Regions from separate parts of the Paenibacillus sp. FSL R7-277 genome, predicted to be linked through region 2. Evidence: riboswitches for the same ligand, from Rfam matches in the RefSeq annotation. Region 2 holds a riboswitch; each other region holds the start of a gene.

Region 1 (7,437 bases), on a different contig from region 2:
TCATAACAGACAGGTTTTTACCACACAGACGCAACAAGAAATACCCAATAACAATACGATATGGAGGGTTCACTATGAAACTAGTACTTCTATCAGGCGGCTCCGGCAAGCGGCTCTGGCCGTTGTCCAATGATTCACGCTCCAAGCAATTTCTGAAGGTACTGGCAAGTCCGGCAGGTGAACCGGAATCAATGGTACAACGGGTATGGAGACAGCTGGAGGAGAACGGCATGGCCGGGTCCTCTTATCTGGCGACCGGACGCAGCCAGGTGGAGATGATCCAGAGCCAGCTCGGCAGCGGGGTGCCGATCATCGTGGAGCCGGAGCGGCGGGATACCTTCCCGGCTATTGCGCTGACGGCGGCCTACCTGTATTCCATCGCGGGGGTGTCCCCAAGCGAGACCGTGGCGATTCTGCCGGTGGACCCATACGTGGAATCCTCCTTTTTTGAAACGGTGCTGCAACTGGAGAACACCATGCTGGTGAGCGGGGCGAACCTGGCGCTGATGGGCGTAGTTCCCGAGCATGCTTCGGAGAAATACGGCTACATCATTCCAACGGGCGCAGATGCGGGAGCGAATGGTTACCTGCAAGTGAGCCACTTCCAGGAGAAGCCTGACCGTGTGCAGGCCGAGGAGCTAATCAGCCGGGGAGCGCTCTGGAACTGCGGAGTATTCGCCTTCCGTCTGGGCTACCTGCTGGATATCCTGCAGCGCAAAGGGCTGCCGCTGAATTACGAGGAGCTGCAGAAGCAGTATAAGCTGCTGTCCTCCATCAGCTTCGATTACGAAGTGGTAGAGAAAGAAGAGAACATCGTCGTGCAGCCGTACGCCGGATTCTGGAAGGACCTGGGTACCTGGAACACCCTGACCGAGGAAATGACCAGCAACCATGTCGGCAAAGGCTTCATCACCGCTGACTCCGAGGGCACCTGCCTCATTAACGAGCTGGATATTCCGATTACGGTCATCGGGGCGAAGGATCTGATTATCGCCGCCAGCCCGGACGGCATTCTGGTAACGCATAAGGCCGAGAGTCCGCGGATCAAGGAAGTGCTGAAGACTTTTGAACAAAGACCGATGTACGAGGAACGCCGCTGGGGACACTACAAGGTGATCGATTATGTGAAATATGATGAAGGCAACGAGGTGCTGACCAAGCGGATCTTCATTAACGAGGGCAAAAATATCAGCTATCAGCTGCATCACAAACGCAGTGAAATCTGGACCTTCGTCAGCGGGGAAGCCAGCATTGTCATCAATGAGAAGATGCATACGGTGAAGGCGGGAGATGTGGTGCGGATACCGGAAGGGACCAAGCATGCCATTCTTGCTCTTACCGATGTGGAGTTCATTGAGGTGCAGACGGGGTCTGAGCTGGTAGAGGAAGACAATATCCGTATTACTCTGGACTGGGAGGATATCGCTCTACATCAGTTCATTTCTTAGGTCTAACTTATCTATTTAACCAATTGTTACAATTTTAAATCAGGTATTGAGAACTATTTTTTAGACAAATTTTGTTTTTACTCTACATTAAATTTGCATATCGACGATACTTACGGTAAGAGGGATTGATCCTTCCAAAACGACAATGGCAAACCTAATCGAAAGATAGGGACGCAAAGCTATAGGGCCTTCGCAAGAGTGGCAGCCTGGCTACCGAAAGGAAGAGAATATTGTGAAAACTTACCGTAAGTCTCGTTTGCTCTGCGCTGTGCTGTCGCTGGCCGTGGTATTGTCTGCTGTACCCGTGGGACTGGGAATCGCCCCGTCCACTGTCAAGGCTGCTTCCTCTACAGGAGCGCCCGTGAACCCTAATGCCTCAGCCGAGGCGGTCAAGCTGCTGAACAATCTGTGTGATATCTCGGGAAATGGAATTATTACAGGGCAGCATGACTATTTCGAGAGTCCGGATGAGCTGAGCAACAAGCTGAAGGGAACAAGCGGACAATACGCCGCACTGCATGGTTATGAGCTTGGAGCAATCGGTGGACAGAGTGAGAGCGGAGTAGCTGCACAACGCAAAAATATTGTCTGGAGTGCGACGAACTGGTCCAGAGCGGGCGGCATTGTCGCCATGACCTTCCACCAGAATCTGCCGGGTACCAAGTACGAATGGTCCAATGTGCAAAAGTCAATCAGCCAGGCACAGTTCAACAAATACGTAACCCCCGGCACCACGGAGTATAACGCGCTGATCACCGATCTGGATAAAGTAGCCGTCTCGCTTAAAAGCCTGCGGGATGCCAAGGTTCCCATCCTGTGGAGACCGTACCATGAAATGAACGGCGGCTGGTTCTGGTGGGGGAAGAAAGATAATTTCTCAGCTCTGTGGAATATTATGTATGACCGTTTCGTAAACGTTCATCAATTAAATAATCTGATTTGGGTATGGAACCCGAATGCGCCGAATGCCAACTCTGATCCCTATGCACGGACTTATCCGGGTGCGGACAGAGTGGATGTGCTGGCAGCGGATATATATAATAACGACTACTCGAATAAATATCATGATGATCTGACCAGCCTGGCTGGCGGCAAACCGATCGGCATCGGCGAGAACGGTGAAATGCCGAATATCTCGAAGCTGAAGCTGACCCAGCAGAATTACGTGTTCATGATGAACTGGGGCAAGATGCTCTATGAGAATAACAGCACGGCAACGATCAAGAATTTCATGAACGACAGCTACACACTGACCCGTGACCAATATAAGGCCTGGTCTGCTCCGGCGGCGGCTCCTAAGCCAACAGCAACGCCGACGCCTACAGCAACACCAACGCCTACAGTAACACCAACGGCAACCGCAACGCCAACACCGACAGCAACGCCAACCGCAACATCGGCACCAACCGTTGCGCCGATTCCGAAGCCGGTCCCAACCTCCGGTGATACGGAGAGCAAGCCTGCCCAGAACGGGTTGCTTGGAGAATACTTCAAGAACATGACACTCTCGGGGACACCGGTTATGGTGCGTAACGATGAGGTCATCAGCTTCAATTGGCGTCAGGGTGCTCCTAATGCCGCACTTGGCACAGATTACTTCTCGATCCGTTGGACCGGCCAGATTAAGCCGGCTTACAGCGAGACCTATCAGTTCTATACTACATCGGATGACGGTATCCGCTTATGGGTGAACGGCACAGCAGTCATTGACAGCTGGGTCAAGCAGAGCGGAACTGCCCGCACAGGAAGCATAGCCTTGACTGCCGGGCAACTGTACGATATTAAGGTAGAGTATTATGAGAATGCAGGCGATGCGAATGTCCATCTGATGTGGCAGAGCCCCAGCCAGGTGAAGGGAACCGTACCTGCAAGTGCGCTTTTCTCCAGAGCAGGCAACACATCCATACCTGCTCCGGCTGCAACAGCAGTACCGACAACGGTACCAGCAGCGACAGTAGCGCCAGCACAGACAGCAACGCCGGCACCAGTAACGACACCAATGCCAACACCAGCACCAACACCAACACTGACGCCAGCACCGACACCAACGCCAACACCGGTGCCTACGCCGACAGCGGCTCCCGTTCCTTCTCCTACAGCAACACCGGTGGATCTGCCGGTAGAAGTTCCTGCTGCCAATGGACTGTACGCGGAATACTTCAATAACATGACGCTATCGGGCGAACCCGCTGTAGTGCGTACCGATGCTGTGCTTGATTTCAACTGGCGCCAAGGCTCGCCGGATGCCGCTCTCGGCATAGACTTCTTCTCTGTCCGCTGGAGCGGGAAGATGAAGCCGCTGTACACGGAGACTTATCAGATCTATACCCATTCCGATGACGGTATCCGCGTACGGGTGAACGGTGAGCTTGTGATTGACAGCTGGGTGAAGCAGAGCGGCACCGAACGCATGGGCAGCATCAGCCTGACCGCAGGCGAGCTGTATGATATTCAGGTAGAGTATTATGAGAATCAAGGGGATGCAAAAGCGCGGCTGATGTGGCAGAGTCCAAGCCAGGCCAAAGGAACCATTCCGGCAAGCGCGCTGTTTCTCCCTTCCGCTTCGTAAGCTCATAAGGTCCGCAGCTGTGTTCAACATTGGCGCTGTTACTGGTTAAGACGTTACAATTATAAATCCTGCAAGCCACTCTTAATGGCCCTGCTTACCAGCAGGGCTACTAAGCTATAGACGACCATCCGGGAAGCGTAACCGCTCCGGGGTCTGCCGAAGCGGTGTGGCTGGAGAAAGGAGATTACATTGAACACTAACCGTAAGTACAGGCTATTTACAACTGTTTTTCCTCTTATCCTTATCCTTTCATTGCTTCCATGGGGGGAAGGGCGCAGTCTTCCGGCAGATGCCAAGGTTACCACACTGGCCTCCCCTGCCGCCGCTCCCATTAAGCCCATTAATCCTTCGGCCTCCAAGGAGGCTTCCGCACTGTTAAGCTATCTCCACGATCTCAGCGGCAAGGGCATGATATCCGGCCAGCATGATTATTTGGAGAGCCCCGATGAATTCAATAATAAGCTCCGCACCACAACCGGCCGCTATGCCGTTCTGCATGGCTATGAGCTGGGAGCCATAGGTAACCAGTCCAAGGCGACCATTGCCAAGCAGCGTCAGGCTGTCGTGGACAGCGCCATCCGGTGGCATAAGGGCGGCGGCATTGTCGCCATGACCTTCCATCAGAATCTGCCGGGAACTGCGCCGGTATGGACCAATGTGCAGAAGCCGCTTAGCCAGAATCAATTCAAGCAGTACGTCACTCCCGGAACGCCGCAGTATAAGGCTCTGATTGCCGAGCTGGATGAAGTGGCCAAGTATCTGGGTGAGCTGCGGGATGCCGGAGTTCCCGTGTTATGGCGGCCCTATCATGAGATGAACGGCGGCTGGTTCTGGTGGGGGCAGAAGGATGACTTTGTGAAGCTGTGGGACCTGGTCTATGACCGCATGGTGAATACGCATAAGCTGAACAATCTGCTGTGGGTGTGGAATCCGAATGCCCCCAACAAGTCGTCTGAGCCGTATGCCGCCTATTTTCCCGGCACCGCCAAGGTGGATATTCTGGCCGCCGACATTTATGACAATGATTTCAAGCAGTCTTATTATGACAGCCTTCTGAAGCTTGCGGACGGCAAACCGATAGGCATCGGGGAGAGCGGAGAGCTGCCAGACCCTGTCATCATGTCTCAAAAACAAAGCAAATGGGTATATACGATGACATGGGGCAAGATGCTGGTGGAGAATAACCCGACCGTGAAAATTCAAAGCTTCATGAACCATAAATATACGGTCTCGCGGGAGGATTACAAGCTCGCAGCGGGTGCCAAAACCCATGCGGCGGCTGTAAGCTCAAGGAACGGCCTGAGAGGCCAGTATTATGGCAATATGGACCTGTCCGGCACACCGCTGCTTACCCGTAACGACAGTACCATTCAGTTCAACTGGCATGGGAATTCACCGGCATCCGGCCTTCCCAAGGATTCATTCTCGGTACGCTGGACCGGGACCCTTAAGCCTCTCTACAGTGAAAAGTATACGTTCACCGCTTCTTCGGATGACGGCATCCGCGTATGGATCGGCGGCAAGCTCCTGATCGACAGCTGGAAGAACCAGAGCAGTGCGAGCAAGGAGGGCAGCATCACGCTCTCTGCGGGTACCCCCTATGCTATCAAGGTTGAGTATTACGAGAACCGCGGGGATGCCAGCGTCAGTCTGATGTGGAGAAGCCAGAGCCAGAAGCAGATGATTATTCCCCAGAGTGCGCTGACGCTTCCTTAAGGAAGCCGCGCAGAGGAAGAAGCGTGACGTTAGCCCGGTGCAGCACAGAATTCCGGAAGAAAGCGAGGACAAGGGAATGAGGACTAGAGTTCAAAAGAAACCCAGTAAATATCTCCACAGGCTACTAAAATTTGCAGCACTGATCATCTTGATTCTGTTGTCCGTCTCTGTCTTCGGAGATTACGGGACCAGGGACGGTGAAGCAGATGTGGATCTGTCTTCATTGTCGGCGGCCAAGGATGCCGGTCCTGAGATGCCGGAAGGAACGGTTCTATGGAAGCTTGGCAAGCATGACGGCTCTGCCGGTGAGTTCAAGGCGGCAGGGTCAAGCGGGGTGAAGAAGTCGCTCAGCATAGCCTCAACCACTGCCAGGTCGGCAGAGCTGAAGTCACTGCCCTCCGGCCTGCACGGGGAGACCAACCCGGAGCTGCGGATTCAGTATGAGCTGGATAAGATCCCGGAGCACGGGGTCTTATTTCGCGTGAGCATTATCGATGCTTACAAATCCGTTCCCCAGATGAGCGTGTTCTCCAACCGTCAGCTCTCAGGCATTATTCAGATCGCCGGGATTGCCGGAACAGGCAGCAAATACGACTTCCGCAAAACCTATGAGCTGTACATTCCCAAAGAGCAGCTCATCAGCGGCACCAACGAGCTGACGCTGCGGACGGCCAGGGGAATCTATTCCTCAGAGGCTGAGGATAAGTACAACTGGTGGACCTGGGATAATCTGAGTCTGGAGGCGCTGAAGTCTCCGATTAAGGAGCCGATTCACGGCAGCTATACGCTGACGGGGACGGTGGTGAATAACAAGCAGTTTTATTTTGACGAGGGGGCGGTTACCCATCTGCCCTATATTATGAAGTGGCTGGGTGTAGCCTATAGCGGCAATATCATGCGGACCAGCTGTGCCAGCGATGTAGGCCGCTCGTGTGAGAATATGGAGGAGTACTACAAGGTCCTGAAGGATTACAATATGCAGGCCGTAGCGCTCTATCTGTACACAGGCGATATCAAGCTGAAGGCGGATGGAACTCTGCCAGAGGATGCGGAGAAGAAGCTGACGGATTATTTCCAGAAGTACAGCCCGTACTTCCAGTATTACGAGGTGGATAACGAACCGGGCCTGTTCAACCGTTCCAAAGCGGTCAATCTGGCCATAGCCGAGTGGCTGAACAGCAAGGGTAAGACGATCGCACCGCATCTGCAGACGGTTGCACCCGGATGGGCCTACTGGCCGGGCTACAGCGAAGACTCGTGCGGCAATCAGAAGGGTCCGGTGAAGCAGTGCGGAGACCCGGACGGCTGGGAACGCGATCCGAAGCAGCGCGATGAGCTTGAAGCGGTAACGGATCTGACGAATGGCCATTCTTATGGGGATTCCTATATTTTCGGACAGGGCGGGAGCTTCACGGAGAACCTGAAGACCTTCGGGGGCTCGGTAGACGGCCTTAGCAAAAAAATGCTCGCCACCGAGTTCGGCACCTCGGACTCCCATGTGGACGCGTATCAATATGGGGCCAAGGAGCGGACTTCAGCGGTGTTCGACCGGATTATGCGGGCACATATCGGCTATGCCGAGATGTTCGTGCAGCATGCCGCCTTCTTCAAGAATTTCAGCCTGTTCAAATACGGCTTCAATCTGGAGGATCATGATCCGGCGGCTACAGAGATCTACTACACCAAGGAAGGCGAAGAATCCCG
Region 2 (7,437 bases):
ATCGGCAGCATTAGGCTTAACCCTGGTCGGCGGAGGCACCTTCGCTTACTTCAGCAGCACTTCTACTTCCTCAGCTTCTTTTAACAACGGAACCCTATCATTACAATCTGATCCCTCCGTCATTGTTAATCTCAGCAATCTCAAGCCGGGCGATACCGTCTTACGGGACTTCAAGCTCAAAAATGACGGGACGCTCAATATTCCCAAAGTGGTACTGCGCACCTCATCGGCCATTACAGACGCCCAGGGAGACAACGGCTCCCATAATTTCAAGGATGATATTATTGTGACCTTCCTCGTGAACAAGGATAAGAAGGAATCGCCGCTCCTGGTCATCTCGCTGGCCGATCTGGAGCAGGAGAGTCCCGATCTGGTGGCCCGGGGAATTCTCGGAGCGATCTTAGGCGGAGAGAAGTCCGGCATCAAAGCCGGCACCTCGGATAACCTGACCATCCAGTTCGCCTTCAAGGAGACCCTCCAGCCGCAGAACTATTATCAGGGCGACACGCTTGCACTGACTCTGAATTTTGAAGCCAACCAGGAAAAAGGCACGCTCAAATAATTCCACAAAAACAAACCATTCGAGGAGGAAATAAATAATGGGTATCAAAAAAACATTGGGTCTTGGCGTAGCATCGGCAGCACTGGGCTTGTCTTTAATCGGCGGGGGCACCTTCGCTTACTTCAGCTCCACAGCTACCAGCACGGCAACCTTCGCAGCGGGTACGCTGAAGCTCGGCTCTTCCTTCAATACTCCGGTAGCGCTGACGAATCTGAAGCCGGGAGACTACACCGTCCGCACCTTCACCTTGTCCAATGACGGCACACTGGATATCAAATTCCTCAAGCTTGCCACCACTTACACCGTGACCGATGCCAAGGGCGATAACGCGGGCCAGGATCTCGGAGACCACTTCAAGGTCAAGCTCCTGGATAATACGTACACCGGCGGTTCACTAAGCGGTCATGTGCTGTCCGAGATCTCCCTGAAGGATCTAAAAAACACCCCCAGCTACGATCTCGTAGCAGCAGGTGTACTGCCAGGAGGGATTGCCGCCGCCGGGTCCAAGACCTTCAAGATCGCCTTCGAATTCGTAGACAACACGCTCGATCAGAACATTTTCCAGGGTGACGGCTTAGCTCTGAACTGGACCTTCGATGCTCTTCAAGGAGTGGGAGAAGCCAAGTAGATCAGGGGCCAGCCTATACAAGTGAAAATGGCTTTGCCGTCCTTTTATTAGGAAGGCAGCTTTCAGCAATCCATCAAGACGGCATATCCTCCCCCATCCGGGCCGGGTATGCCGTTTCTTTTTCCCCGCTGCCGGGTTCAAGGATTTTTGTCCGTTTTGCGGATTTTTGTTATACTGACAAGAGAAAACGGCTTTGCCGGCCTTTGAACGGGCGGTACCGTTTCAACGAGAAAGATAAGGAGAATGTATAGCGCGAAGCATATCACTTCTTATTTTTCACCAAAAAAAGTACGGAGGGCGTTGTAATCGTGTCAGATACTATGGGAAGCCGCATCCACAAACTCCGGCTGGAGAAGGGCTATTCGTTATCCGAGCTTGCCGATAAGGCTGATGTGGCGAAATCATACCTCAGTAATGTGGAACGGAACATTCAATCCAACCCCTCCATTCAATTCATCGAAAAAATCGCTGACGCGCTTCAGGTATCCATTCATGCACTGTTGTATGGCGGACTGGCAGAGACGGAAGAACAGGCTCTGGACGGGGAATGGTTCCGGCTTGTTCAGGAGGCCATGGCCTCCGGTATAAGCAAACGCGAATTCAAGGAATTCCTCGATTACCAGAAATGGCGCATGGAACAAAAGGACAACTAGACGAGCATTATATGCCACAGGGAAGACTCCGCACGGCAGGGAGGCCGCCTTCGGCGAAGGCAGCCTTTCAAGCGGCATACAGAAAAGGCACAGCGTACCGGACGCTGTGCCTTTTCTGTATGTATCCGAACAATGATGACCGCCCTTACATCGCCTGGAGCGCCTTCTCACTTAGAAACCGGCGGATATCCTCCGCCGCGATCCCCGCCTGCTTGGCAGACATCAGCAAGTGCACCCATTCTAAATCCAGATCTACTGCCTGCAGCTCGTCATTCCCCTGGTTGGACATATCCAAGAAATCTCCTCCTAGAATTTTCGCGTCCCCAGGCAGTCCGGCCATCATAGTAGTATTGCTACTTTGTAGTATTTCTACTTTAGATCCGAGACTTTGTGCCCCTGTCTTTCGGCAGGTTTACCTTTTACTGGACCCTTTCCATCATGAAAGGATCTGGCAAGAATCGATGAAACCGTTCTCCGCAATAACATTATACAAGATCATGTGCGATTAGTGTGTCGTTTTCTGGAATTTTTTTATTAAAAAATGTGAGGAAACTTAGCTGAAATTGCCAGCGGCTTGTATAAATATTTCCAGTTCCAAGTTCAAACACTAGCTAATAGTTTAAATATACTAAAGGGAACCCCATCCGCCCCGCCTTACCGCACCACGCAACATCGTATAGAGACAATTACCCATTTGTATGGATGACGGACTGTTATATGAGTTTTTCTATTTATGATAGTTCCGTATGAATACTGTAATGAATCATGCCAAATTGCGAACGGATTGACCGAAAGTATGAATTGATTACCCCGCCGGAAAGTAGCACAATAGGATGAGAATGAAACCGCAAACATTTGCAGCTCCGCCAAGTGGCACACTGGATGCCTCGCGTGGAGTTTATCCGTTAGGAGGACCTATTCATGGCAGTCAAAGAGCCCTATAACGACACAGTATGGAGCAAATACTACGGCCCCAACCTGGGCTACATCCAAGAAAGATATGAGCAATTTGTCAAGGACCCCTCTTCTGTTGAACAGCATTACCGCGATCTCTTCACCGTATCCGGCCCCCCTCCACTGGCACCCGATGCCGAGAGGGCTCCAAGGCCTGCCGTATCAGCAGATGCCGAGTGGCTCAAGAAGGCTGTCAAGGCCTCGAAGCTGATCGCCAATATTCGAATATATGGCCATATGGCCGCAGACATTGACCCGCTGGAACGCAGCACGAACCCGATGGCCAAATGGCTGGAGCTGGAGACCTACGAGCTTACCCGCGAGGATCTTAATGCCCTGCCCGCTTCGCTGATCTGGGATAATGCCCCTGCGGATGTGCATACCGCGATGGATGCCGTCCACAGAATGCGCCAGGCCTATACACAGACCATTGCTTATGAATTCGGGCATGTGCATGATGAACGCGAGCTGCGCTGGCTCAACAGCCAGGCGGAATCGATGACCTCCCCTGCCCCGCTGAATAATACAGAACGCAAAGAGCTGCTGAAGCGGCTGGTTCAGGTGGAGCATTTCGAGACCTTCCTGCACAAGACCTTCGTCGGCCAAAAGCGCTTCAGCCTGGAGGGCAATGATGCCCTTGTGCCGATGCTGGATGAGATTGTGCGGGCTGCCGCGCATGACGGCGCTGAGCATATCCTGATGGGTATGGCCCACCGCGGAAGACTTAATGTGCTGGCTCATATTCTGGGCAAGCCTTATGATATTATTTTCTCAGAGTTCCATCATTCGCCGAACAAAGAGCTGTTCCCTTCGGAAGGCTCCATGGGTGTGACCTACGGCTGGAGCGGTGATGTGAAGTACCATCTCGGGGCTGACCGTGCCGTCCGCGAAGGCGAGACCGTACGTACCCGGATCACGCTGGCCAATAACCCGAGCCATCTTGAATTCGTCAATCCTGTCGTCGAGGGCTTCACACGCGCCGCACAGGAAGAACGCAACGCTCCGGGACTGCCTAAGCTGAACACAAGCAAGGCTATGGCTGTGCTGATGCACGGCGATGCAGCCTTCCCTGGCGAAGGTATTGTCGCTGAGACGCTTAATATCGGCAAATTGCAGGGTTATCAGAATGGCGGTACCGTGCATATTATCGTCAATAACCGGATCGGCTTCACCACCGAGAGCGAGGATTCCCGCTCCACCCATTATGCCAGCGACCTGGCCAAAGGGTATGAGATTCCAATCGTGCATGTCAATGCCGATGACCCGGAAGCCTGCATTGCCGCAGTCCGTCTGGCCAGCGCTTACCGCCATATGTTCAAGAAGGACTTCCTGATTGATCTGATCGGCTACCGCCGCCACGGACATAATGAAATGGATGATCCCGAGACGACCCAGCCGATTGTGTACGGCAAAGTGCGGAACCACCCTACTGTGTACCGTGCTTATGCAGAACGCCTGGAGCGCGAGAAGGTAATCACAGCCGATGATCTTAAGAACATGATTGCCGAGGCGGAGAGCGTCCTCCAGCAGGCCTTCGATCAGATGAAGGAAGGCAAGCAGAAGAATGCGGAGTCCAAAACCGCCGTCGCGCTGGATAACAGCAGTCCCCAGCAGCGTCCGACAGCCTTCCCTCTGGCCGGTCTGCAGGAAATTAACCGCGAGCTGCTGCGCGTACCGGCGGGCTTCAAGGTCTATCCGAAGCTGGAACGGATTCTGCAGCGCCGCAAGGATGCGCTGAATGACGGAGAGCGGGTAGACTGGGCACTGGCAGAGACACTGGCCTTCGCTACCATCCTGAAGGATGGCACGCCGATCCGCCTCAGCGGACAGGATTCACAGCGCGGCACCTTCGCCCACCGCCATCTGGTGCTGCATGACAGCGAGAACGGCGAACTCTATTCTCCGCTGCATCAGCTGAGTGATTCCAGCGCTTCATTCGGCGTCTACAACAGTCCGCTGTCCGAGGCCTCTGTCCTCGGCTTCGAATATGGTTATAACGTGTTCGCACCGGAGACCTTCGTCATCTGGGAGGCTCAATATGGCGACTTCGCCAATGCCGCTCAGGTCATTATCGACCAGTTCATTTCCGCCGGCCGTGCCAAGTGGACGCAGCGCAGCAATCTGACGATCCTGCTGCCTCATGGCTATGAAGGCCAAGGACCAGAGCACTCCAGCGGCCGAATGGAACGGTTCCTCCAGCTCTCCGCCGAGGAGAACTGGACTGTAGCCAACCTGACCAGCGCTGCGCAGTATTTCCATCTGCTCCGCCGTCAGGCCGCGCTCTGCGGACAACCGGATGCCCGGCCGCTGGTGATCATGGCGCCGAAGAGCCTGATCCGTAACACGCGCAGCACCTCAGCCGGAGCGGATCTCGCTTCGGGCACCTTCCAGCCGGTTCTTCCCGAGCCGCTGCTCGGCAGTAAGCCGGAAGCCGTGAAGCGCCTCGTGGTATGCAGCGGCAAGGTGGCCATCGACCTGCAGACGGAGCTGGAGGCAACGCGCGGACAGGACTTCTCCTGGCTGCACATTTTGCGCATGGAACAGCTCTATCCTTTCCCGGAACGCGAGCTTGGCGCTCACCTTAGCAGCTTCAGCTCTCTGGAGGAGATCGTCTGGGTGCAGGAAGAACCGAAGAATATGGGCGGGTGGACGTATGCCGAATCCCGACTGCGCGCCATCGCACCGCAGAAGGTCACTGTCCAGTATATCGGCCGTCCGGACCGTTCCAGTCCGGCCAGCGGCTACGCAGATGTCCACAGCTTCGAGCAGCGGCGCATTGTCCGGGAAGCCCTGAAATTGAATGCTGCAGTGCAAGCAACTGTACCGTCTTCCTGAGCACAGCAAGGCGGTCATCCGATATCACGCACACCACTATATTTGGGGAGGTACGGCCTGTGTCCGAGATAAAAGTACCCGATTTGGGCGAATCGATTTCCGAAGGAACGATCTACAAATGGCTGGTTAAAGAAGGCGACACTGTCGGCCAGGGAGATGTGCTTGCCGAGCTTGAGACCGACAAGGTCAATCTCGAGATCAGTGCGGAGGAGGACGGCGTCATCTCCTCCATCCTGCGCCAGGCGGGCGAGAACGTTGCCGTAGGCGAAGCCATCGGCATCATCGGCAGCGCCGCCGGGGCAGGTGCTGCCAGCGGGGGCAAGCCTGCAGCAGATAATGCTCCCCAGAGCGGCAGCGCGCCCGCTGCTGCCGCAAGTGCCGCAGCGGCTGAACCGGCCGCTGCGGTAACGGCTCCAGCCGCCGCCGAAGGTGCGGCGGCAGGCACTGCGGCCCTGGCTTCGCCGGGGGCGCGCAAGCTGGCGCGGGAGCGGGGCATCGACCTCGGCGAGGTCAGTGCCCGCGACCCTATCGGCCGGATCGGTCAGGCCGATGTGGATGGTCATGGCGCAGCCGGGCCGCAGGCCGCTGCGCCAGCAGCTCCGGCGGCCGTGCGGCCGGAGCCGGCGAAGCCCGCGCCGCAGGCAGCGGGCAAGGCGCCGCATGCCGAGGACGGCAAAGCCACCGAGCGCAAGCGCATGTCGCGGCGGCGGCTGACGATTGCCAGCCGCCTGGTCGAAGCGCAGCAGACGGCCGCGATGCTGACCACCTTCAACGAGGTGGACATGACGGCCATTCTCGACATCCGCAAGCGCCGCAAGGATGCCTTCAAGGAGAAGCACGAGGTCGGACTCGGCTTCATGTCCTTCTTCACCAAGGCCGTCATCGGCGCGCTCAAGGCTTACCCGATGCTGAACGCCGAGATCGACGGGGAAGATCTCCTGCTGAAAAAATATTACGACATCGGCATTGCCGTAGCTGCCAAGGAAGGCCTGGTCGTACCCGTCGTCCGCGATGCCGACCGGCTTAGCTTCCCAGAGATCGAGCGGCGTATCGGCGAGCTGGCCTCCAAGGCGCGCGCCAATACGCTCAGCCTGCCGGAGCTTCAGGGCGGCACCTTCACCATCACGAACGGCGGAGTGTTCGGCTCCCTGCTGTCCACACCGATCCTCAATACCCCGCAGGTCGGCATTCTCGGCATGCACAAGATCCAGCTGCGCCCAATCGCGCTGGATGAGGAGCGTACGGTCAACCGTCCGATGATGTACATCGCTTTGTCCTACGATCACCGGATCGTGGACGGATCAGAAGCGGTCAGCTTCCTGGTCAGAGTCAAGGAATTGCTGGAGGACCCGGAATCCCTGCTGCTGGAAGGCTAAGCCCCCGGCCCATCGCTTCTCCAACCATTTAATTAACATAAAGGCACCCGTTAGAGCGTAACCCTACGCCCTCCCGGATGCCTTTTTGCTATATCCGCTGACTCTGACTCAGCCATACCCGCTCATACCACCATGCGCCTGTTCTCGGCAGCCCACGCACCTCCACCGCGCTAAATGTGGTCGGTTTTTCGACCACATTTAGCCGACGAAGCGCGTCCGGGCCAATTGTGATCGGTTTTTCGATTACATTTGGCCGACGCGACGCACCCAGTCCAATTGTGATCAGTTTTTCGATTACATTTGGCCGACGCGGCGCACCCTGTCCAATTGTAGTCGGTTTTTCGATTACATTTGGCCGACGCGGCGCACCCTGTCCAATTGTAGTCGGTTTTTCGATTACATTTGGCCGACGCGGCGCACCCAGTCCAA
Region 3 (7,437 bases), on a different contig from region 2:
CGGAATGGCTTCCTCTCCGGAGGAGAGCAGTGAGCTGGTTCAGGTCATTCATGATGAATCCTTGCGTATGGGCCGTCTGGTGAAGGATCTGCTGGACCTGGCGCGCATGGAAGCAGGACATACGGATATGCTGAAGGCCAGGGTGGATGTGGGAGAATTGCTGGAGCGGGTATACCGCAAGTTCTCCGTCAGAGCCAAGGAGCGGGATATCATGCTGGAGCTTAAGAAGCCTGAACAGGAACTGCTGCTGGCGGCAGCCGATGAAGACAAGCTGGAGCAGGTGCTGACCAATCTGCTGGATAATGCCTTCCGGCACACTCCGGCGGACCGGAGAATCTCTATTCTGGCAGGCACAGTAGTGCTAGAGGGCAGGAGTCTGGTAGAGATCGCGATCAGAGACCAGGGGGCCGGCATTAACCCCGAGGATCTGCCGTTTATCTTCGAACGCTTCTACAAAGCGGATAAAGCGCGCCTGCGCGGGGAGACGGGCGGTACCGGGCTTGGTCTTGCTATTGTGAAGAATATCGTCGAATCGCATCACGGCAGCATTTATGCCTCCAGCAAGCTGGGAGAAGGCACCACATTTACCCTGCGGCTTCCTGTCGAAAAACAGTAAACCAAGACCATGCATGACAGCGCCTCTGAGAGCAGAGGTGCTTTTTGTTGAAATCACCACATTAATATTGTTCATCGTGAAACATATATTTCAAGCTAAGGCTTGCAGGAGGCTGGGCATTATGATCTTATCCTTGGACCAAGGTACTACCAGCTCACGGGCAATTCTCTTTGATGCAGAGGCGGAAGTGATCTCGCAGGGGCAATATGAGATCCGGCAATCCTTTCCCCGCCCGGGCTGGGTGGAGCATGACCCGGAGCAGATCTGGGAGAGCCAGCTTGCCGCAGCCAGAGATGCCATTGCAGCAAGCTCCGTACCGGCTGATCACATCACGGCAATCGGCATTACCAACCAGCGGGAGACTGCACTCATCTGGGATAAAATTACAGGAGAGCCGATCTATCCGGCAATTGTCTGGCAGGACCGGCGGACAGCAGACCAATGTGAGGCGCTGAAATCGCAGGGTATGGCCGGAGTCATTGCGGACAAGACGGGGCTTGTCATCGACGCGTATTTCTCGGCGACCAAGCTGGCATGGATTCTGGACCATGTACCGGGAGCAAGAGAGCGTGCAGGCAAGGGAGAGCTCCTGGCGGGAACGATAGACACCTGGCTGATCTGGAAGCTGACCGGGGGTGCGGTACACGCTACAGACGTTACTAATGCTTCAAGAACGATGATGTATAACCTGCATGAGCGCCAGTGGGATGAAGAGCTGATGGACACGCTGCGTATTCCGCGGTCCATTCTGCCGGAGGTGAGGATGTCGGGCGGAGATTTCGGTGTCTGTGACCAGCAGTGGTTCGGTCTGGAGATTCCTATCCGGTCGGTGCTCGGGGACCAGCAGGCAGCGCTCTTTGGTCATACCTGCCTGGAGGCAGGCAGTGCTAAGAACACCTATGGGACAGGCTGCTTCATTCTCATGAATACAGGCACTGAAGCTGTGGCATCCAGTCATGGCCTATTGACCACGGTAGCCTGGGGCATGGGCGATGAGCTCTATTATGCACTGGAAGGCAGTGTTTTCGTGGCTGGAGCGGCTGTGCAGTGGCTGCAGGAGGGGCTGGGGCTAATTGTCGCGCCCGCCGACTCGGAAGAGAAGGCCAGCGAGGTGGACGAGAGTGAGGGGGTTGTGGTGGTTCCAGCCTTTACCGGCCTGGGTGCGCCTTACTGGGATATGTATGCGCGGGGCGCCATATTCGGCTTGACGCGGGGCACCACCTCCGCACATCTGGTACGGGCGACGCTGGAATCACTGGCCTTCCAGTCCCGCGATGTCATCGACGCGATGCAGAAGGATGCCGGCATGCCGCTCACCGGCCTGAGGGTAGACGGGGGTGCGGTGCGCAACAATCTGCTGATGCAGTTCCAGGCCGATATTCTGGGCAGCGAAGTGACACGTACAACCTACGCGGAGACTACAGCACTTGGCGCTGCGCTGCTAGCCGGACTTACCTCCGGGGTATGGACCCGTGAGCAGCTGGAGAGCTTCAATACGGCCGAGAAGGTCTTCTCGCCGCAGATGGAGCCGGAGGAGCGGGAACGCAGATACGGTGCCTGGCAGGATGCTGTGTCGCGCACGATGGGCTGGGAGAAGCATGAGGGCAAGCACGAAGGCAGACTTTAGAGCGGAGTAGAGGCATTAAGAACAGAAACGGCCCGCAGGCAGAAACTTTGCTGCGGGCCGTTTTTTACTCTGGAACAGAATGAACAGTAAGATTAGTACTCCATTACAAATGCGACATTCTGCCATCCGGCGCCCACGGTCCAGAACAGGACCTTGTCTCCGCGTTCAAGCTGCCCGGTAGTGACGGCTCTGTGAAGGGCAATGAACGGGCTGCTGGTCGAGGTATAGCCGAACTCATCGCCTATGTAGACTGCGGCCTCAGGGTTAATACCGGTTTTGCCGGAGACGGCCTGGATGTTCGGAAGAGACAGCTGTGAGAAGCAGGCAGCCTTGACCGATTCAGGGGCAATCCCGTTGTTGCTTAGCAGAGTGTTGATTGATTCGGAAGCGGCATCCACACAGATGGAATCATCGAATGGAATGAACTTCACATTGAACTCTCCTGCGGCAACACCGGTGCGTCCGAGCTTAGCCAGGCCTTCTGCCGGGAACAGAGAGTTGCCGTACACACAGGTGTCTGTCTGGTAGATAGAGTCAATGAAGCCGACCGAATGCTCATCGCGCTCCAGAATAACAGCGGCAGCGGCATCACCGAAGTTCGCGTAATATACCGGATCATTCTTGTCCGCATGCGGTGCCACGTAATCGGAGCCGATGACCAGGGCGCGGCGGATTCTCGGGTTCGCCATCATCTGGCGGCTGACCTGCTCAACCGAGGCGGTCATTCCGGCACAGTTGGCATTGCTGTCAATACAGATGGTATGCGAAGCCCCGTTAATCAGGCGGTGAATCATCAATGAGTTCGTAGGAAATATATATTCAGGGGTTTGGCTTGCATAAGCGATCAGGTCAATGTCAGGGCCGGTAAGACCGGTCTTCTCCAGAACATTACTTGCGGCTTCAAAAGCCATTGTCAGGGAATTCTCATCCGGGCTGTCGATGCTGTAGCGGTTTTCACGGCCCAGAGTAGCCAACAGTCCACGGATATCAATACCTTTGTCATCAAAATGCTGAATGAAAAAGTCATTGCCGATTCTTTTGTCTGGATGGTAGATATCAATGTCCTTAATGCGAATCCCCGCCATAGTACAGACCTCCTAAAGTTTTGTTAGCTATACTTCTCACGAATCTGCTTCTTACAAAACTCTCTTCCAGCATTAGCAGCCGGTTTAATGAATGAACCTGTGCGTTTCAAGCGGCTGATTTAGGTTTAAATTGTATTTATTAAGCTTGTACGGTTGAAGTGATCTCCAGATTCTCAAGTCCTGCTTTGCGGCCCAGGCGTGCCAGCTGCATTTTGAGGATCGGGTTATTTTCCAGGGTAAGACTCACTTTCTGGAAGCCGTCAGCCTTGAACATGATGAAGCAGCCTTCAAGCAGCGGTACAACATCAGGAGCGGTTACATTCAGCTTGCGGCAGTCGATCTCTAGTGCATATTCAGCAGGGCTGATCGGGTTAATAGTCTGCTGGTAAGCCTGTATAGATTTGAGCCCGTCCTCGTTAGAGAAGGTTCCCTCCAGCTCAATATTGATTACTTTCTTCGCAGTATCTGTCTTCAAAATAAATTGTCCCATGTTGATCTCTCCCTAAGTGTAATTTCCAATACCTCCAAAACGTTATTCCTGCGACTCTATTCGACAAAACCGCAATTCGATTTGGGATATTTTGCCTTCATTATAACCAGATCATACTGAAACGTGCAATCAAAAGTCGAAATTTGTAGATTTATGAAGATTTTTCTTTGATCTCCTCCAGGGTATCCAGCAGCACATTAAAGGCCGAAATCACCCGGGGGGCACCGACGCAAGGGGTCAGATGCAGCAGCACGCCCTTGATCTGCTCGACGGTCATGCCAACGCGGAGCGCCATTACATAATGAACCCCCAGCTGTTCATATTGTCCCATCGTAATCAGCGACGAGATCACCGCGATCTCCTTCCAGTCAGAGCCAATCGTGGTCCGCTGAAAAATATCGCCATAGGCATTGCCCATGATATATTCGGCTAATTCCGGAAAATGCTCTTTGATCGGAGCCAGGGCCTTGGCCCCATAATCTCCTGAGAGATCAGTGAAATGATCGAGTCCGCTGTTCATGTTCTTGTTCACGATATGTCCTCCTGATAGTAGGTTAGAAAAGGTGTGCGGATACGGCTTCCTTACGTAAGATCCAGCGTGCGGTGGGCCGTAGGAGGCATTTCATCACGGTCAGTCAGCAGCTCAATGACAGCTGCCTTGTTAAGTGCCACAGCTTCGCGGATTGCGGCAGCGAACTCCTCCTGCGTCTCGCAGCGGAAGCCGGCTGCACCCAGCGATTCGGCGAATTTCACGGCATCCATCGGAACCTCGAAGATCGTACCGTCAATCCGGCCGGTCGTTTTCTCCATACCCTTAAGCGCCATATCCAGCTGCTTATTGTTCACCACAATGAAAATCACCGGAATGTCCTTGCAAACGGCTGTGTTTATTTCAGTTCCGAGCATCATAAAACAGCCGTCACCGGTAATGCAGAAGACAGTCTCTCCGGGAGAAGCCGTCTTGGCACCGATCGCCATGCCAATTGAATTGCCCATGCAAGCAAAGTAGGCATCGAATATGAAGCTGCCGGGCCTGCGGACATTGAACCATTTCACAGCATTGAACCCGTGGCTGCCGTCATCTACAAACACGCTGCTGTTGTAAGGAATCAGGTCGCTCATTGTGCTCATTACCGAAGCCAGAGAGAGCCCCGCCAGCACGGGCAACTCGTCATTGTAAGCATTGGAGATTGTGATTTCATGCTTGGTGACCGTAGAGGGGTCCAGCTTCTGAAGATACAGTGCCAGGTTATCCCTTAAGTCCCCGCCGACAGCGATGGTGGATGAGGACAGTATTTTGCCGACAAAGGTTGGATCTACATCGAACTGGATCAGCTGCGGCGGATGATTCTCCGGCTTCAGGTTGCAGATGGTCATGTCGCTCAGGCGGGAGCCCAGAACAATGAACAGGTCGCTGTTGTTCAGCAATTCATCGCCGTGCGAGGAGCCGCCAACGCCGACAGGACCGTGGTAGAGCGGGTGATCATAAGCTATTGCACCTTTGCCGCCTGGAGAGGTGACTACAGGAATGTTGAAGGTCTCAGCCAGCTGAACCAGTTCCTGATGGGCACCTGAGCGGTTGACGCCTTTACCGGCAATGATCAGCGGCCTAGCGGATTGATTAATCGCCGAGATGACCCGGTCATAGTTCTGATAACTGACTAGTCCCTCGCGTTCCGGCAGAACAATCCGGCATTCCGCGAGCCGCTCTGTCTGCACATCAAACGGAATGCAGAGATGGACCGGACCTTTTTGGTCACCGAGGGCGATGGATAGGGCATGGTTGAAAATCGTGCTGAAGTGATCGCCGCGTTCAACGAGCTTGCTGAAGAGGGTGGCCGGCCGGAACATATCTGCCAAATCAGCCAGGTAGGAAGTGGAATCCTGACATTGGGGAATGCCCAGCTCCTTGATGGACTGATGTCCGGTGATGAAGAGGACGGGAAGATTATTGGCCTTGGCATGCGCTGCTGCGGTGAGCAGATTCGTTCCGCCCGGACCGGAGGTGCCGAAGGCTACCCCGAGACTGCCGGTCTTCAGAGCATAACCGCCGGCGGCGAAGCCGGAGCTGGATTCGTGCCGGCCGGGGATGAACTCTATACCGTAGTCAACCATTTTCAAAGCGATGGGGCAAATAGACTTGCCTATGATTCCAAAAGAATGAGTGACTCCCAGATCGTGTAATGCTTCCGCCATATAATCTGCAACTGTCTTCAGAACATCCACCCCGCAAGTTGTTATTTGTATACGTCAGCAATAGAAAACCTGTACTCACCATTGGAGCACAGGTCTGTTGCACGAATCACCATAATCAAACGCGAAACCTAAGGCGTTCACAGTTTTTCAGCAACCTGGCTGTCATGATCCCACTTCAGAAATGAGACTGTAGATCCATGGCTTTGCGTCATTCCCTTTCGGTGAATTTTGCCGGTATGCGGTTATAAATGAATTTGTGGAGAATTTTCCTTTACAATATATTCCTTGCTCCGCTTTTGTCAATAACCCCTGTGAGAAGAAACTCGGAATTTGACGAATATTCAGGAGTGGAAATGGCTAAATATTTGGATTTTCAAACTTTTGAAAATGGTTGTCCCTGGAAGACTAAAGTCTTAAAATGCAAATGGCCGTTTAGGTTGATTAATGTGGGAAGTGAGCACAAAGCCTCATTACATTCCTGATTTACTGCAAAACATTAAGAATTCACTAGATATACAGCATTACAAATTTCAGTGATAGGACTTAAGTAATAGTGATGTAAGATGTTAGCTTATAGACAAGCTATGACAATAGAACGACTATAGTAAAGAAGTGCAAAGCACGGTTTTTACCCTTATGCACAATTTCAACAATTTGTGAATATTACATAACAATCTTTGTTTTGCCCAAAAAAAGAGACACCTCCCGCAGAAAATTCCGCAGGCGTGTCTCTTTGTGCTGAGGTTAAAATTTGAAAATATGAATCGTTTTTTGCAGGTTGAAGACCGCGGAGGTCATCTTCTCTGTCTCCTCAGCTACGGATTGAAGAGCATGAATCTGTTCGTTCATCGCTGCGGATACCTCTTCCGTCCCTGCGGCGGTCTCCTGGGTGATGGCTGAGATATTCTCGATCGCCCCGGAGATCTTGAGCGCGCTCTCCAGCATAAGGTCACTCTCTGCGGAAAAGGAGGCAATCTGCTCGGTTATGTATTGGACACTATGCACAATTTGAGCAAAAATGTTGGCTGTCTCCGTAATCATCTCATTCTGCACTTGGACTACCTCTTCATTGATGGCGATGTTATCGATAGCCTGCTTGATATCCGCTTCGATGCTGCGTACCAGACCGAACACCTCTTTGGTTGAAGCGGTGGATTCCTCGGCCAGCTTGCGGACCTCCTGGGCAACAACGGCGAACCCGCGGCCATGCTCGCCTGCACGGGCAGCTTCAATAGAAGCATTGAGCGACAGCAGGTTGGTCTGTTCAGCAATTTCGGTAATCGTCTTGGTAATCATCGTAATGCCTCGTGCGTTATGCGATAGGGCTTCGATAGTATCCGCCACCTTCTGGGTAGCCTGGATGTTCTTGCGCATGCCTTCGGCTTGGGTATCCACCGATTGCCGTCCCTGTTCTACCAATTCC

What was found. A riboswitch is a leader RNA that binds a small molecule or an ion and turns the genes downstream of it on or off. The one in region 2 is predicted to bind cyclic di-GMP.
Region 1: it holds a riboswitch for cyclic di-GMP, as region 2 does, so the genes downstream of both, C173_RS05425 (PA14 domain-containing protein) here and C173_RS34065 (anti-repressor SinI family protein) in region 2, are expected to answer to the same signal.
Region 3: it holds a riboswitch for cyclic di-GMP, as region 2 does, so the genes downstream of both, C173_RS18870 (thiamine pyrophosphate-binding protein) here and C173_RS34065 (anti-repressor SinI family protein) in region 2, are expected to answer to the same signal.

What each region holds. Positions count from the first base shown of each region.
Region 1 is NZ_ASPX01000010.1:885-8,321, forward strand. Features, by position in the region: gene C173_RS05420 (sugar phosphate nucleotidyltransferase) at 75-1,448, shown strand; cyclic di-GMP riboswitch class I at 1,586-1,666, shown strand; gene C173_RS05425 (PA14 domain-containing protein) at 1,681-4,017, shown strand; gene C173_RS05430 (glycosyl hydrolase) at 4,270-5,733, shown strand; gene C173_RS05435 (discoidin domain-containing protein) at 5,810-7,437, shown strand, end outside.
Region 2 is NZ_ASPX01000119.1:96,871-104,307, forward strand. Features, by position in the region: gene C173_RS31280 (TasA family protein) at 1-562, shown strand, start outside; gene C173_RS31285 (TasA family protein) at 600-1,190, shown strand; gene C173_RS31290 (helix-turn-helix domain-containing protein) at 1,511-1,843, shown strand; gene C173_RS34065 (anti-repressor SinI family protein) at 1,989-2,132, opposite strand; cyclic di-GMP riboswitch class I at 2,167-2,270, opposite strand; gene C173_RS31295 (2-oxoglutarate dehydrogenase E1 component) at 2,765-5,632, shown strand; gene odhB (2-oxoglutarate dehydrogenase complex dihydrolipoyllysine-residue succinyltransferase) at 5,692-7,008, shown strand.
Region 3 is NZ_ASPX01000065.1:59,481-66,917, reverse strand. Features, by position in the region: gene C173_RS18895 (HAMP domain-containing sensor histidine kinase) at 1-616, shown strand, start outside; gene glpK (glycerol kinase GlpK) at 738-2,243, shown strand; gene C173_RS18885 (3-oxoacyl-[acyl-carrier-protein] synthase III C-terminal domain-containing protein) at 2,336-3,328, opposite strand; gene C173_RS18880 (hypothetical protein) at 3,468-3,818, opposite strand; gene C173_RS18875 (carboxymuconolactone decarboxylase family protein) at 3,970-4,350, opposite strand; gene C173_RS18870 (thiamine pyrophosphate-binding protein) at 4,401-6,014, opposite strand; cyclic di-GMP riboswitch class I at 6,161-6,257, opposite strand; gene C173_RS18865 (methyl-accepting chemotaxis protein) at 6,759-7,437, opposite strand, start outside.